2 linked regions of the Tolumonas auensis DSM 9187 genome follow. The protein of the gene in region 1 interacts with the protein of each later gene in a pairwise test. Links are inferred from orthologs where the notes say so. Each region holds a gene or a part of one and is shown on either strand. Other genes may lie near its edges.

What was found.
Region 2: the proteins of TOLA_RS12150 (region 1) and rlmB interact in binary tests that used the Escherichia coli proteins (3 or more experiments, as listed by UniProt). The link is inferred for Tolumonas auensis DSM 9187 from one-to-one orthologs.

Annotation. Positions count from the first base shown.
Region 1 is NC_012691.1:2,614,683-2,622,570, forward strand. Bases 1,216-4,214 are described here. They hold TOLA_RS12150 (bifunctional ADP-dependent NAD(P)H-hydrate dehydratase/NAD(P)H-hydrate epimerase), read right to left. Parts: upstream 3,482-4,214; coding sequence 1,949-3,481; downstream 1,216-1,948. Other genes in these bases: TOLA_RS16915 (N-acetylmuramoyl-L-alanine amidase), read right to left, coding at 1,216-1,516; tsaE (tRNA (adenosine(37)-N6)-threonylcarbamoyltransferase complex ATPase subunit type 1 TsaE), read right to left, coding at 1,513-1,980; queG (tRNA epoxyqueuosine(34) reductase QueG), read left to right, coding at 3,480-4,214. In the rest of the region: more of TOLA_RS16915, read right to left, coding at 1-1,215; more of queG, read left to right, coding at 4,215-4,607; ppgK (polyphosphate--glucose phosphotransferase), read left to right, coding at 4,617-5,360; TOLA_RS12165 (prohibitin family protein), read right to left, coding at 5,407-6,312; TOLA_RS12180 (hypothetical protein), read left to right, coding at 6,893-7,888. UniProt on the Escherichia coli protein: Bifunctional enzyme that catalyzes the epimerization of the S- and R-forms of NAD(P)HX and the dehydration of the S-form of NAD(P)HX at the expense of ADP, which is converted to AMP.
Region 2 is NC_012691.1:2,844,335-2,849,978, forward strand. What follows is about bases 2,645-5,644. They hold rlmB (23S rRNA (guanosine(2251)-2'-O)-methyltransferase RlmB), read right to left. Parts: upstream 4,514-5,644; coding sequence 3,776-4,513; downstream 2,645-3,775. Other genes in these bases: prfC (peptide chain release factor 3), read right to left, coding at 2,645-2,688; TOLA_RS13240 (YitT family protein), read right to left, coding at 2,842-3,444; rnr (ribonuclease R), read right to left, coding at 4,510-5,644. In the rest of the region: TOLA_RS13225 (TatD family hydrolase), read right to left, coding at 1-32; TOLA_RS13230 (outer membrane beta-barrel protein), read right to left, coding at 90-899; more of prfC, read right to left, coding at 1,102-2,644. UniProt on the Escherichia coli protein: Specifically methylates the ribose of guanosine 2251 in 23S rRNA.

The DNA of each region.
Region 1 (7,888 bases):
GGCTTACACCGTACTGAGATGCCAGACCGGATAAACTTTCCCCTGTTTTCACCACATGTTTACGGTAATCCGCTGTTGCAGAAAGCATGGCTTTATTGGTGGATGACTTTACAAAAGTACCGCCCGATTTTGACTGCCTACGACTGTAATAATCTGTGACACCTCTGAATATTGCCTTAGCCAGCTGAGACTGATACTGAGCAGAAGCGAGTAACCGTTCTTCCTGTGGATTAGAAATAAAGCCGGTCTCGATCAGCAGCGAAGGAATATCCGGTGCTTTCAGCACGGCAAGGCTGGCGTGTTCCGGTCGTTTCTTATGCAGACTGGCAACATTTCCTATCCGGCGTAATACCCGTCTGCCGATGTCATAACCTTCACTGCGGGAGTTATCCCAGGAAAGATCAAGTATGGTTTGTGCCAGATATGGATTAGGTTCAGTTTCTGCGATGACCTTACCGGCCCCACCGAGCAATTCGGTATGTTTCTTCTGCTGAACCAATAACTTATCCATTTCCTTATCAACCCGCTTCGCAGACAAAATCCACACCGATGCCCCACGAACAGAGCTTTTAGGGCCACTATCGGCATGGATTGAAATCAGTAACCTGGCTTTTTTTCTTCGGGCAATTGCAGACCGCTCATCAAGTTCAACAAAATTATCTTTGGAACGCGTCATGATAGCCCGCATACCAGGCTGATTATTAATCAGATTTGCCAGATTACGGGCTATTGCCAGAGTCACTGTCTTTTCGTAGGTATTACCAGGCCCGATAGCGCCAGGATCCTTTCCGCCATGTCCGGCGTCAATCGCAACGATAAACGGACCACCGCCGGAAGGTAATATGGCTTTGCTGGTATCCGGTGCATCATCCGGTTCGTCAACAACTGAGGAAGAAGATGAGTCCGGTGCAGACAATTCTTCTTTTGAAATCAAATCGCTCATCTTTATCACGCGACCAGCTACAGCTTTGTCAATTTTCGCAGTCGGCGATACGGTCTGTAATGAAGAAGAGGCTCCCTTATTACGGGGTAGCGCAGCAACAGCCTGAGGCTCTTTTACTAACGCAGCTTCAGCCGATGGAATAGTGCTGGTGCTACCAGCGATGCCTTTTTTGGCGATTAAGGTGCCACGTTTAATATCTATAACCAGGCGGTGATTGCGATAATTTGCCTGTGGAGCCAGCGAGAATATTTGTGGTTTAACGCCATCCGCTAACACAAACTCAACCCGCACAACATTCGCGGGCAAAGTAGTACGGCGGATACTGTTCAGAAAGCCTTCACAGCCTGCAGTACGGGGAACTGGGAAAAGCTGGCCGGTAATATCCTGAAAATCAACAATCAGGCTATTCGTGCCGGTATCAATGGTAAAGCTGTAAACGGGCTGATTTTCGAGATCGAAAACCATACGCACTTTCTCCGCTGTCGGAGCAATACGCAATTTTTTAATCTGATTTGCCGCTGCCGGCCAGGCCGCCAGTACAGCTAATAAAATAAGAAGAAATCTGATTTTCACGATAGATTCAATTTAGCAACAATCATTGCGCCGATGTCAGAACGGGAAGTTATTTCTGCCCTTCTGGCTCCATGTTCATAATGTAATGTAATTTCCAGATCCGGTACTGGTAACCAACCAACCCCTTTTTCCGGCCATTCGATCAGGCATAAACAATCAGGGGCAAAGTAATCACGGATCCCCATAAACTCCAGTTCTTCAGGATCCGCCAGGCGATAGAGATCAAAATGGTAAACCTGCCATTTCGGAAGTTCATAAGCTTCAACCAGTGTATAGGTTGGGCTTTTTACTTTGCCCTGATGACCAAGCGCCTGAACAAATCCCCGCGATAATGTTGTTTTTCCGGCTCCCAGATCGCCATGCAAAAAAATAGTTGTAGACTGATCACAGGCGTGAGCCAGTTCAGCACCTAATGCAACGGTCGCATCGCTGTCATTGAGAGTTCGTATCAGCGTTTTTTCCATGTTGATACCTTTGAGGATTGGCCAGTTTTTGTAACCAGAAAAATAAATCCGAAGCCAGCATGCCCCGTTCACCATGTTCTTTAGCTATTTCATTTGCTGCTTTACCATGAAGCAATGCCCCACAGCAGGCCGCATCATAAAGCGGTAAGCCTTGTGCCAGAAGGGCCGCTATAATGCCAGAAAGTACATCCCCCATGCCACCACTGGCCATGCCAGGATTACCTTCGGTACAAATTGCGATCTGTTTACCATCAGAAATCAGCGTACCAAATCCTTTTAATAATACCACGCCACCATAACGATGCTGTAATTCCTGAACAGCGGCGAAACGATCGCTCTGCACATCCGCGCTGGTACACTGTAATAATCTGGCCGCTTCCCCGGGATGCGGCGTTAACACCCAGTTATGACGGACCTGAGGCTCTTGTGCCAGCCAGTTTAATGCATCGGCATCAACCACCATCTTGCCATGGTAAGAAAGAAGGTGTTGCCATTGTTGCTGCCCCCACTCATCCAGCCCAAGCCCGGGGCCAGCTACCAGCACATCCGGCCAGCAGAGAGTATCTGCTGCTAACTCATGACAGAACATCAGTTCCGGACGGCCACTGAATACCAACTGCCGGTTCTCCGGATGACAGAAGATTTTAACTAATCCGGCACCTGTACGTAATGCAGCCTCACCCGCCAGACGAATAGCGCCCGGCATTCCCGGCCCCCCCCCTGCCAGCAGCACCTTTCCGCAATCACCTTTGTGTGCAGTGCGGGGTCTGGGGAAAAGTGACTGGGCGACGCGGTCATAACTCATGATGTGAATACCGCCGATATCGCAATATCCGGCTGCACCATTTTTTAAATCGGAGAGATAAAGATCGCCAGTATAATCAGCAGCCAAGCCGGTGAGTAATCCGCATTTCAGGGCAACGAATGTCAGTGTTGCTGCCGCATGGACAGCACCGCCCAGCGGCATGCCGGTATCGGCGTTTAATCCGCTCGGAATGTCAACTGCCAGAACGGGTACTGCCTGGCGATTGATAAACTGGATCCACGCCAGCAGCTCTCCACGCAACGGTGTTGACGGCCCGATTCCCAGCAAGGCATCAATAATCAGATCGGGTTTACCATGCAACGTATGCAATCCGCTGCATTTGCCTCCGGCATTCAGCCAGTCACGTCGGGCTTGTTCTGCCGGGATGCCGGGTGGCGGTTCATCAAATGCAACCACTTCGACGTTATAGCCAGCCAGCTTTGCCAATCGGGCAAGCACATAACCATCGCCACCGTTATTACCTTTGCCGCAAAAAATCCACAAATGCCTCGCGGAGGGCCAGCGTAACTGCAAAGCCTGGAACAAAGCGTCTCCGGCACGCTGCATCAGTTGATACATGGAAACATGCTGAACGGCGACCAGCTGCTGTTCCATCTGCCGGATCTGTTCGGTGCGCCAACTGTACTGTGGTAAACTGTCGCAAATTTTGGTGATAACCGGTGCGCTGTGATTCATGACATTCACGCTCGATCTGCAAAAGTTAGCCCACGATATCAAGCTATGGGGACTAGAGCTAGGCTTTGATCAGGTCGGGATCACAGACTGCGATTTAACTCATGAAGAGACCCGCCTGGAAAGCTGGCTAGCCAAAGGCTATCACGGTGAAATGGAATACATGGCCCGCCATGGCCTGATGCGGGCCCGTCCATCTGAACTGCAACCCGGCACCCGTTCTGTTATCTCTGTACGCATGAATTACCTGCCTCCCGTGGCAAAAGTGGCTGAAACGCTGGATAACCCGGCACATGCATACATCAGTCGCTATGCGCTTGGACGTGACTATCACAAAGTTCTGCGTAACCGTTTAAAGCAGTTAGGTGAACGTATTCAGCAAGCCTGTGGTGAACTGCAATTCCGTCCGTTTGTTGATTCGGCTCCTGTGATGGAACGACCGCTGGCTGATAAAGCCGGACTTGGCTGGACCGGGAAACATACGCTGTTGCTCAATCAGCAAGCCGGTTCTTTCTTCTTTCTCGGTGAATTACTGATTGATCTGCCCTTGCCCGCAGATCAGCCGGTTGAACCCGCCTGCGGCAACTGTTCTGCCTGCCTGCAGATTTGTCCAACCAATGCCATCGTTGCACCTTATGAATTAGATGCCCGTCGCTGTATTTCTTATCTGACCATCGAATTGAATGGCCCGATCCCCGAAGAGTTCCGGCCGCTGATTGGCAACCGGATCTATGGCTGTGATGACTGCCAGCTGATTTGCCCGTGGAACCGTTATGCAGTTTCGTCGCCTGAAGCTGACTTTTCACCTCGTCACCAGCTCCATACCCCCGAATTACTGACACTCTGGTCATGGGATGAAAATACTTTTCTGAAAGCGACCGAAGGCAGCCCAATCCGCCGGATTGGCTTTGAAAAATGGCAGCGTAATATTGCCGTTGCATTAGGTAACGGACCGGCATCAGAATCCGTTCTTCATGCCCTGCTGGAAAAACGCAGTCACACAACAGAATTAGTGCAAGAGCATATCGACTGGGCATTACAGCAATTACAGACTAAACAGATAGCTGACAATAAAAAACATGCACGGCTGATCCGCTGTATTTACAAGGGATTACCTGAACATTCTTAAGGACTCTTCATGCATATTTTAGGTGTGGATATTGGTGGTACGGGCATCAAAGCGGCGGTGATCGATACCCGGACAGGCAAACTGATTGGCGACCATAAACGTATTCCGACGCCGAAACCGGCCACACCGGAAAATATCGCTGCCAGCCTGTCGCATCTGATCACCGAATCTGGCTGGTCAGGTCCGATCGGCTGCGGCTTTCCGGCTACGGTGCATCATGGTGTTGCTTATAGCGCCAGCAACATCGATCCAAGCTGGATCAATACCGACGCACAAACGCTGTTTTCAGAAATCACCGGTCAGCCCTGCTTTGTCGTTAATGATGCCGATGCGGCCGGCATGGCCGAGATGCGCTTTGGTGCAGGTCAGAATCAGCATGGCATTACCATTCTGCTGACTATTGGCACCGGTATCGGCTCAGCGGTGTTTGTGAATGGCGAATTGCACCCGAATACAGAGCTGGGGCATTTGAAATTTGCCGGCGATATTGCAGAACGTTATTGCGCTGAATCGACCCGCATTAATCAGCATCTAAGCTGGCAGGAATGGGGAACCCGCTTTAACGAATACCTGAATCATCTGGAATTTGTGTTTAACCCGGATCGTTTCATCATCGGTGGCGGCATCGCTGAGCACATGGATGAGTTTCAATCATTTATTACGACTAAAGCACCGGTACTGGCGGCTCAGAGTCTGAATCAGGCGGGCATTATCGGGGCAGCATTATTTGCTGAGAGTCAGTTAAACAAATAAAAAAAGCCTCGTGGTTTAAACGAGGCTTCAGATACCTGTACCTGATTTATTCGCGTGCAGGCTGATTTTTCACATCAATAAATGGCACTGTACTGTTCGGCAGCATGGTTTGCGGTAATTCACCGTTCCAGCGTTCCGCTTTAATTAATTCCACCAGATTCGGGTTTTGTCTCAGTGCGTCACCTTTGGCTTTAATCGCCGCAGCTTCCGCCTCCCCTTTCATCCGGGTTGCCTCAGCCTGCGCGGCCGCCTGTGCTTTGACGCTTTCCGCCTGTGCTTTGGCCTGCGTTACGGTGATTTCAGCCTGAACTTTTTCGCGGAGTGCATTTTGCTGTAACTTGGCGACTTCGACTTCAGCCAGCATCCGCTGTTCCACTGATTGTTCATAAGCATCAGAAAAATCGATGTTATCCAGCTGAACACTTTCAATCACAATGGGACCGTGCAGGACTTTAGATACAGAATCAAAAATATCGGTATTCAGTTTTGCCCGATTTTGAATTGAGCTGGCAGCAACATAACTGCCAAACACTGTTTTAACCGCCTGCGGCAGACGAGGCTGGATGATACGAGCTTCTAAAGCAGCAAGAGAACCAAATTCAGAGTAAATTTTTTGTAATTCGGGTTCCTGCGCATGCCAGTTCACAGATACAGCCAGATTGGCGGGTTGCTGATCACGTGAATAAGCCGGTAGCTGGAAATGAGAGACCTGAGTTTGCAGACTAATCGTGTGTGTGGATTCAAAAAATGGCAGTTTAAAGTTCAGTCCCGGTTCGGCTATACGTTGAAACGCACCAAAGCGCAAAACAATCCCGCGTTCACCCTGATCCACAGTGAAGTAAGAGTTGAATGCCAAAAAGAAGATAAATGCAGACAGAAAGATAAAAATGACGGGTTTACGAGCCGGAGCGTGTTTTATATCGGTCGTATTTTTAGATACATCAAACAACATACTGTTCATCCCAATGCATTATGCTTAGTTATGATTAAAGTTGTTTGATTATATTCGAATTTGGAGCGGGAAACGAGACTCGAACTCGCGACCCTAACCTTGGCAAGGTTATGCTCTACCAACTGAGCTATTCCCGCGTCGCATGGTATTGAACTGATTCTAGATATTGGAGCGGGAGACGGGACTAGCACTGACGCGCTAAGCGTATGTTTTCCAACTCTTTTCTTCGCTGAGGGCTTCAACGAAGGCCTCAATTTTAGCCTCGTTTTCGAGCGTCGTCAACGAAGACCGTCCACCAATTTCCACTCGCCGCCAACACCATCCACTCACCTGCGTGCTACCCCGTGCCAAGGCAGTCCGCTGCATCGCGTACGTGTGCGCGAACTGAGTGCGCATCTCTCAGCCTTGCACAGCTGATCATGCGCAAGGCGGAGCGAGGCAGTCAGTTGTTATGTCGATCTATCAGGATGCCGTGGAAGTCTCACCGGCATCGTCTCCCCCTTGGCTAGTGCCAATCAAACTGCATAGATGCAGCGCCGAGGCAAGTCGGTTAGACCCCTTATAGAACACGCGATACGAAATGAGTCTTGATGAAAAAATCAAGGCCGACGACGCTGACAAGCGTGTACAAGCGCAACCAGGTGCGGTCACTAATCGCTCGATAGTCGAAGCATCGCGATTTTCACATATCGAGCGGGCAATGGCCACTGGCCTTGAGCATGTGGACCCAACATGCTTCGGCATACCCCGCCAACGTGCGCCCAAGAAGCCAAACAACAAACGCCGTGACCATACGTCGATCGGCAGCAGAGGAGTCGGTGATGTAGCGCTCCCGCAAGGAGATGGAGGCATGCATGAAGAGCTGCCAGCTTCAAAGGTGTTCTATCGTCCGATTGAGGCCGCCATACGCTGGGCAGGATTATGGCGTTACTCGCAAGAAATCCTGTCCTCCATCTCGTCGCCTAGAAATCTGCCGAGAACGCTCAATTGCCCCCGATGGGATGAACTGCGGCTCTGCACGGAACGCATCTACGATGCCATCGTCAACGGTGAGCTTCCCTATGGTCGAAACGGCATCACGTTGAACGATGAATCCCTGCTTGATTCCCATGAGTTGACCGTGCGCCACCTCGATCTCAAACACTGGATGCAAACCCACTACCCAGGGCATCGACCTGCTTTTCTTTTCAGTCGCATCGAGCGCATCGCGCACCCCGTCATCACGCTGGAAGCCGGACAGGCCATGTTGGTGGAACGCCAAGCCATGAAGGCGGAGCTTGAGCTTTGTCGTCGCGAACTGCGGAACCTCAAGGAGCGTCACGAAGAACTGCTCAAGCAATCTGGGGCAATCCCAGCCTGCGGCCAGTGTTCTCTCAGTGATCGTGCGGAGGCCACCTACCTGCACATCATTGGCAGCATGTTGGAGCTGATGCTGAGCAGATCTCCTTCGGGCAAGCCGTACTCTTGCTTCAGCACCCAGGAGGCCATCGTCAGTGCGTTGATCGCTCATCGTGGCGGCATCATGGGCATCACCGAGCGCACGCTGAACGGCAAGTTCGCCAGCGCACGGAGGAAG
Region 2 (5,644 bases), 230 kb from region 1 along the record:
AGATCAAGATGGATGTGAGTGTCTGTCAGCATAATCTCAGCAATAAAAAAGGCCGTTGATACGGCCTTTATATGCTAATTAATCGCTTTTTAGAAGCGCATGGAGGCTTTAACACCCACTTCAAAGGTCTCATTACCCGGTTCGTAATAACCAACATCAGAGAGATCAGATTTATCAATATTCCAGTAATCAATATACGGGCCAAACGCTAAATCGTTAATGCGGTATAAGCTGGAAAATTTGATGCCATAACCATTGTTCTGTGTATTTTCCGAACTGTCTGATGAGCCATCGGCAGAGATATCGCTATCCTGCTCACCCCGGATAAGATAATCGTACTCCAGTGTTGTTTCTAACTGAGACTGACTATCCAGCGCAGCCCGGTATATCAACCCTACCGGTAAATAGTAGTACTGACTGGTGCGGTCGAAATCAAACGCCCCCGTTTCATCATTACCACTCAGCTCGTTCCGTAAATGGCGGTAACCAAATCCAATATAGGGCGCCAGGATACCCTGAGTGATAAAAAAGTCTTTACCGAGTAAAGGTCTGATTTCGTAATATAAATCAGAATTATCATCCAGATCTAATGGATAACCGTTTGCTTCTGCCGAAGCATCAACCTGACCATAAGCCAGACGGCCATTTATCTTAAAAAACCAGTCGTTTTGCAAAGCCATGGTGGTGGTGTAATCCACACCAATCTTGACGCCATCCAGTTCCGTACCGGTAAGCCGGTACTCATCATCAAGATCGACGTCAGATACTTCAAATTTATAGTAAGAGACACTGAGTCCCAGTTCCTGCCCCGTTTCAGTTCGCAACGCAGGTGCGGCAAAAACAGAGGAGGCACAAAACACAGTTAACAGAGCGAGGGATGGTGCGAGCATTGTCTTCATGATACATCCTTACACAATAAGTAAAGAGAGGTAATATCAATTGAGTTTTTATAAAAACAGCTCAGATTAATTATTCATTTGAATCCAACACTAGATAACAGAATTCATTTGAACAACAATAAAGATAGCAGCATTCGGAGATGCCCCCCGGAATCAGGGGGCAAAATTGCGAAATCAGGCAAAAAATTTTAAGCGAAGGGAATTAATGCTCACGAGTCTTATGGAACTTCACGTCAGGATAACGTTCCATCGTCAGATTGAGGTTCACCATGGTCGGTGCGATATAAGCCAAATTATCGCCACCATCCAGCGCGAGGTTCAGTGAACATTTACGCTCAAATTCATCGAATTTCTTCGCATCAGCACAAGTCACCCAGCGGGCGGTTGATACGTTGATCGTTTCGTAAATGGCTTCGACGTTGTATTCCGACTTCAGACGCGAAACCACCACATCAAACTGCAGCACACCCACCGCACCCACGATCAAGTCGTTGTTGTCGATTGGGCGGAACACCTGCACGGCGCCCTCTTCTGAAAGCTGCACCAAACCTTTCAGCAACTGTTTCTGCTTCAGTGGATCTTTCAAGCGAATACGGCGGAACAGCTCTGGCGCAAAGTTTGGAATACCGCTGAAATGCAGATCTTCACCCTGAGTGAAGGTATCACCGATTTGAATAGTACCGTGGTTATGCAAGCCGATGATATCGCCCGGATAAGCTTCTTCGGCCTGTTCACGATCGCCCGCCATAAAGGTGACCGCATCGGAGATGTTGACATCTTTACCAAGGCGAACATGACGCATTTTCATGCCTTTTTCATATTTGCCGGAAACCACACGCATGAACGCAATACGGTCACGGTGTTTCGGATCCATATTTGCCTGGATCTTGAATACGAAGCCGGAGAATTTCTCTTCAGTTGCTTCCACCAGACGCGTGTCGGTCTTCCGCGCCATTGGCGCTGGTGCCCAGTCAGTCAAACCGTCCAGCATATGGTCAACACCGAAGTTACCCAGTGCCGTACCGAAGAATACCGGAGACAGTTCACCTTTCAGGAACAGATCCATATCAAATTCATGTGAGGCGCCTTGTACCAATTCCAGTTCACCACGGAATTGTTCCGCCAAGTCTTCGCCAACTGCCGCATCCAGATCAGGGTTATTCAGTCCTTTAACAATACGGACTTCCTGAATGGTGTGACCTTTACCAGACTGATACAGATAGGTTTCATCTTTCGCCAGATGATAAACCCCTTTGAACAATTTACCGCAGCCAATCGGCCAGGTGATCGGCGCACATTTGATTTTCAGCTCACGCTCAACCTCATCCAGCAGATCCATTGGATCGCGAATGTCACGGTCAAGTTTGTTCATGAACGTCAGGATCGGCGTATCCCGCAGACGAGTTACTTCCATCAGTTTACGCGTCCGGTCTTCAACCCCTTTCGCCGCATCGATCACCATCAGACAGCAGTCAACTGCGGTCAGGGTACGGTAAGTATCTTCCGAGAAATCTTCGTGGCCCGGTGTATCCAGCAGGTTAACCAGACTGTCGCGATAAGGAAATTGCATCACTGAGGTGGTAATAGAAATACCACGCTGTTTTTCCATTTCCATCCAGTCAGATTTGGCATGCTGACCTGTGCCACCACGACCTTTTACCGTACCGGCGGTCTGAATAGCATGTCCGAATAACAAGACCTTTTCGGTAATGGTCGTTTTACCCGCATCGGGGTGTGAAATAATCGCGAAAGTGCGTCTTTTACTCACTTCCTGAAGAAAATCTGGCATTTTCTGTCTCTGACTGGCTAGTAATACATCAAAACTGGGGGCGGATTATAAACCTTGTGCCCGACTTTTCCCATGATTGATGATGACTGAAATTTAAGCAGAAAAAAGCAGGCGACCAGCGCCTGCAAAAAGGTGGAATTGAAGAAAATGAGATCACGCGACTGCGGAATTATACCGGCCGGGTTTATGGTTCGTCGCCAGTACCACATTCACAATAACAGCAGCAAAAACAGAGAGTAGCAGCACTGACCACGAAGTAATGAACGCAGAAGACAACACGATAGTGCAATCCATCCCCATCTGGACTTTACCCGCGCTCACGCCATAACGTTCCTGCAACCACAGGCAGACAATATTAAACCCACCCAGACTGGCACGATGCCGGAACAGGATCAGCAAACCAACCCCCACCAGCGCACTACCCATCAACGCCGCATAGATTGGGCGCACCTCATTGATTTGCATCCATTGATGCAGGTGATCACCAAAAAACGAAACGGCAGTAACAGACAGCAGGGTTTTCGCGACAAACCATCCACCCAGACGTTTCCAGGCCAGCCAGTAAAAGGGCACATTCAGCATAAAAAACAGCTGCCCAAAACTAAATGGTAATAATTTATTCAGCAGTAATGCCAGCCCGGCAGTACCACCGACCACGAGCCCCGGCTGATTAAAAAAAACAATACCTAATGAGATCAGGCCGGTTGCCGTCAGCATCGCCAACGTATCTTCCAGCCAACTGTGTTGTGCAGGCATCACATTTATCCATAGAACATAACCGCCGCTATGCTACCAGCAGATGACCACCAGCCCACTATGCCCGGACGAGAACAAATCAATGGCAATGTAAACTTTTAATGCCAGTAAACTCACCAGCAGAGTGCAATTTGCTGCGATCGTAATCACATATCAGAAGCAGAGAGATATAAGAGGGATATAGAAGAGAAAAAACCAATTGAGAATAATTATCATTATGATATATTGCAAACATCGTAATGTTGAGCAAAACTCTGTAGACCCGCCCTTTCTCCTCCTCTGAAGGGTGATATGTTCGAGGCTGGTATATACCAGCCTCTTTTTTTATCTGTTAACCACGACGCTGACGCACCGCTTCAAACAAGCAAACACCGGTAGCAACAGAAACGTTCAGGCTGGAAACAGCACCCGCCATCGGGATACTGATCAGCTCGTCACAGTGTTCCCGGGTCAGACGGCGCATACCATCACCTTCCGCGCCCATCACCAGTGCCAGTGAACCAGTCAGTTTAGCCGCAAAAACATCATGCGTTGCTTCACCCGCTGTTCCGACAACCCAGACCCCGCGTTCTTTCAGTTCACGCAGTGTCCGCGCCAGATTAGTGACCTGAATAAACGGGACACTTTCCGCCGCACCGCAAGCGACTTTCCGGGCAGTGCCCGTCAGGCTGACTGATTTATCCCGCGGCACAATCAGCGCGTGCACGCCGGCAGCATCTGCAGTACGCAAACAAGCGCCCAGATTATGCGGATCAGTTACTCCATCCAGTACCAGAAAAAAGGGCGTCTGTTCTTTCTCCAGAATTTTATCCAGATCAGACTCGTCCAGCTTTCTTCCTTCCCGCACCCGGGCAATGATCCCCTGATGGATAGCGCCTTCAGCTTTGTCATCCAGTGTTTTACGCTGTACGTACTGAATGCTGACACCGTACTGTTGCAAAATGGCTAACAGTGGTTGCAGACGATCATCATCACGTCCCTTCAGCACCCAGGCTTCGAGAAAACGCTCCGGAGCCTGCTCCAACAGTGCTTTTACCGTATGGATCCCGTAAATCAATTCGCTACTCATTTCTTCGCTTTTCCCTGACGTTTTTTGCGATCGTCTTTCTTAGCTGATCGCGTACGATCAATTTTATCACTGGCACCCGTACGTTGTTTGTCTTTTTGTTTACGTTCTTTACCGGCTGCTTTTTCCTGATCACTGCTGGCTTTACGCTGTTTACTGCGCTCTCTTTTACCCTGGATATCAGTGAGTAATTTCTGATTTTTCTTCGCATCTTTACCAGTGAACACCAGCGGATCTTCAACCAGCATCAGATCGATCTTACGATCATCCAGATTTACACCGACAACCCGCACCCGTACCTTATCGCCTAAGCGATACACACGGCGGAAGTTCTCACCGATCAGCGTCTGACGGGATGGATCAAACTGATAATAATCATTAGTCAGTGTCGATACATGCACCAGACCATCAATGTTCAGTTCTGCCAGGCGGATAAAGCAGCCGAATGAAGTCACATTGGCAATCACACCGTCAAATTCAGAACCGACATGATCCTGCATGTATTCACATTTCAGCCAGTCGGCAACATCCCGGGTAGCATCATCAGCGCGGCGTTCCGTCATCGAACACTGCAGACCCATCGGGGAGATTTCATCATAGTTGTAATGATAACCACCGCTTGGCGTCCATTTATGTTTCGGATTTCCTTCCTGACGCGCTAACTCGTATTTGATTGCCCGGTGCAGTAACAGATCCGGATAACGGCGGATTGGTGATGTAAAGTGTGCATATGATTTCAGTGCCAGTCCGAAGTGACCGATGTTGTCCGCACTGTACTGCGCCTGCTGCATGGAACGCAGCAGCATGGTATTGATCAGCTCAACATCCGGACGATCCTGCACCTTGGCAGCTAATTCTGCATAATCCATCGGCTCCGGTTCATCACCCCCTTTCAGCTCCAGTCCCAACTCAGCGAGGAACTGACGGAAGGTTTCCAGCTTCAGCTCACCCGGACGATCATGCACGCGGAATAAGGTTTCTGCTTCCTGCTTCTCGATAAATTTAGCCGCGGCAACGTTCGCCTGGATCATGCACTCTTCAATCAGCTTGTGTGCATCGTTACGGATCAACGGCACAATACGTTCGATTTTGCGCTGTGCATTGAAAATAAAGCGGGTTTCATCGCTCTCAAAT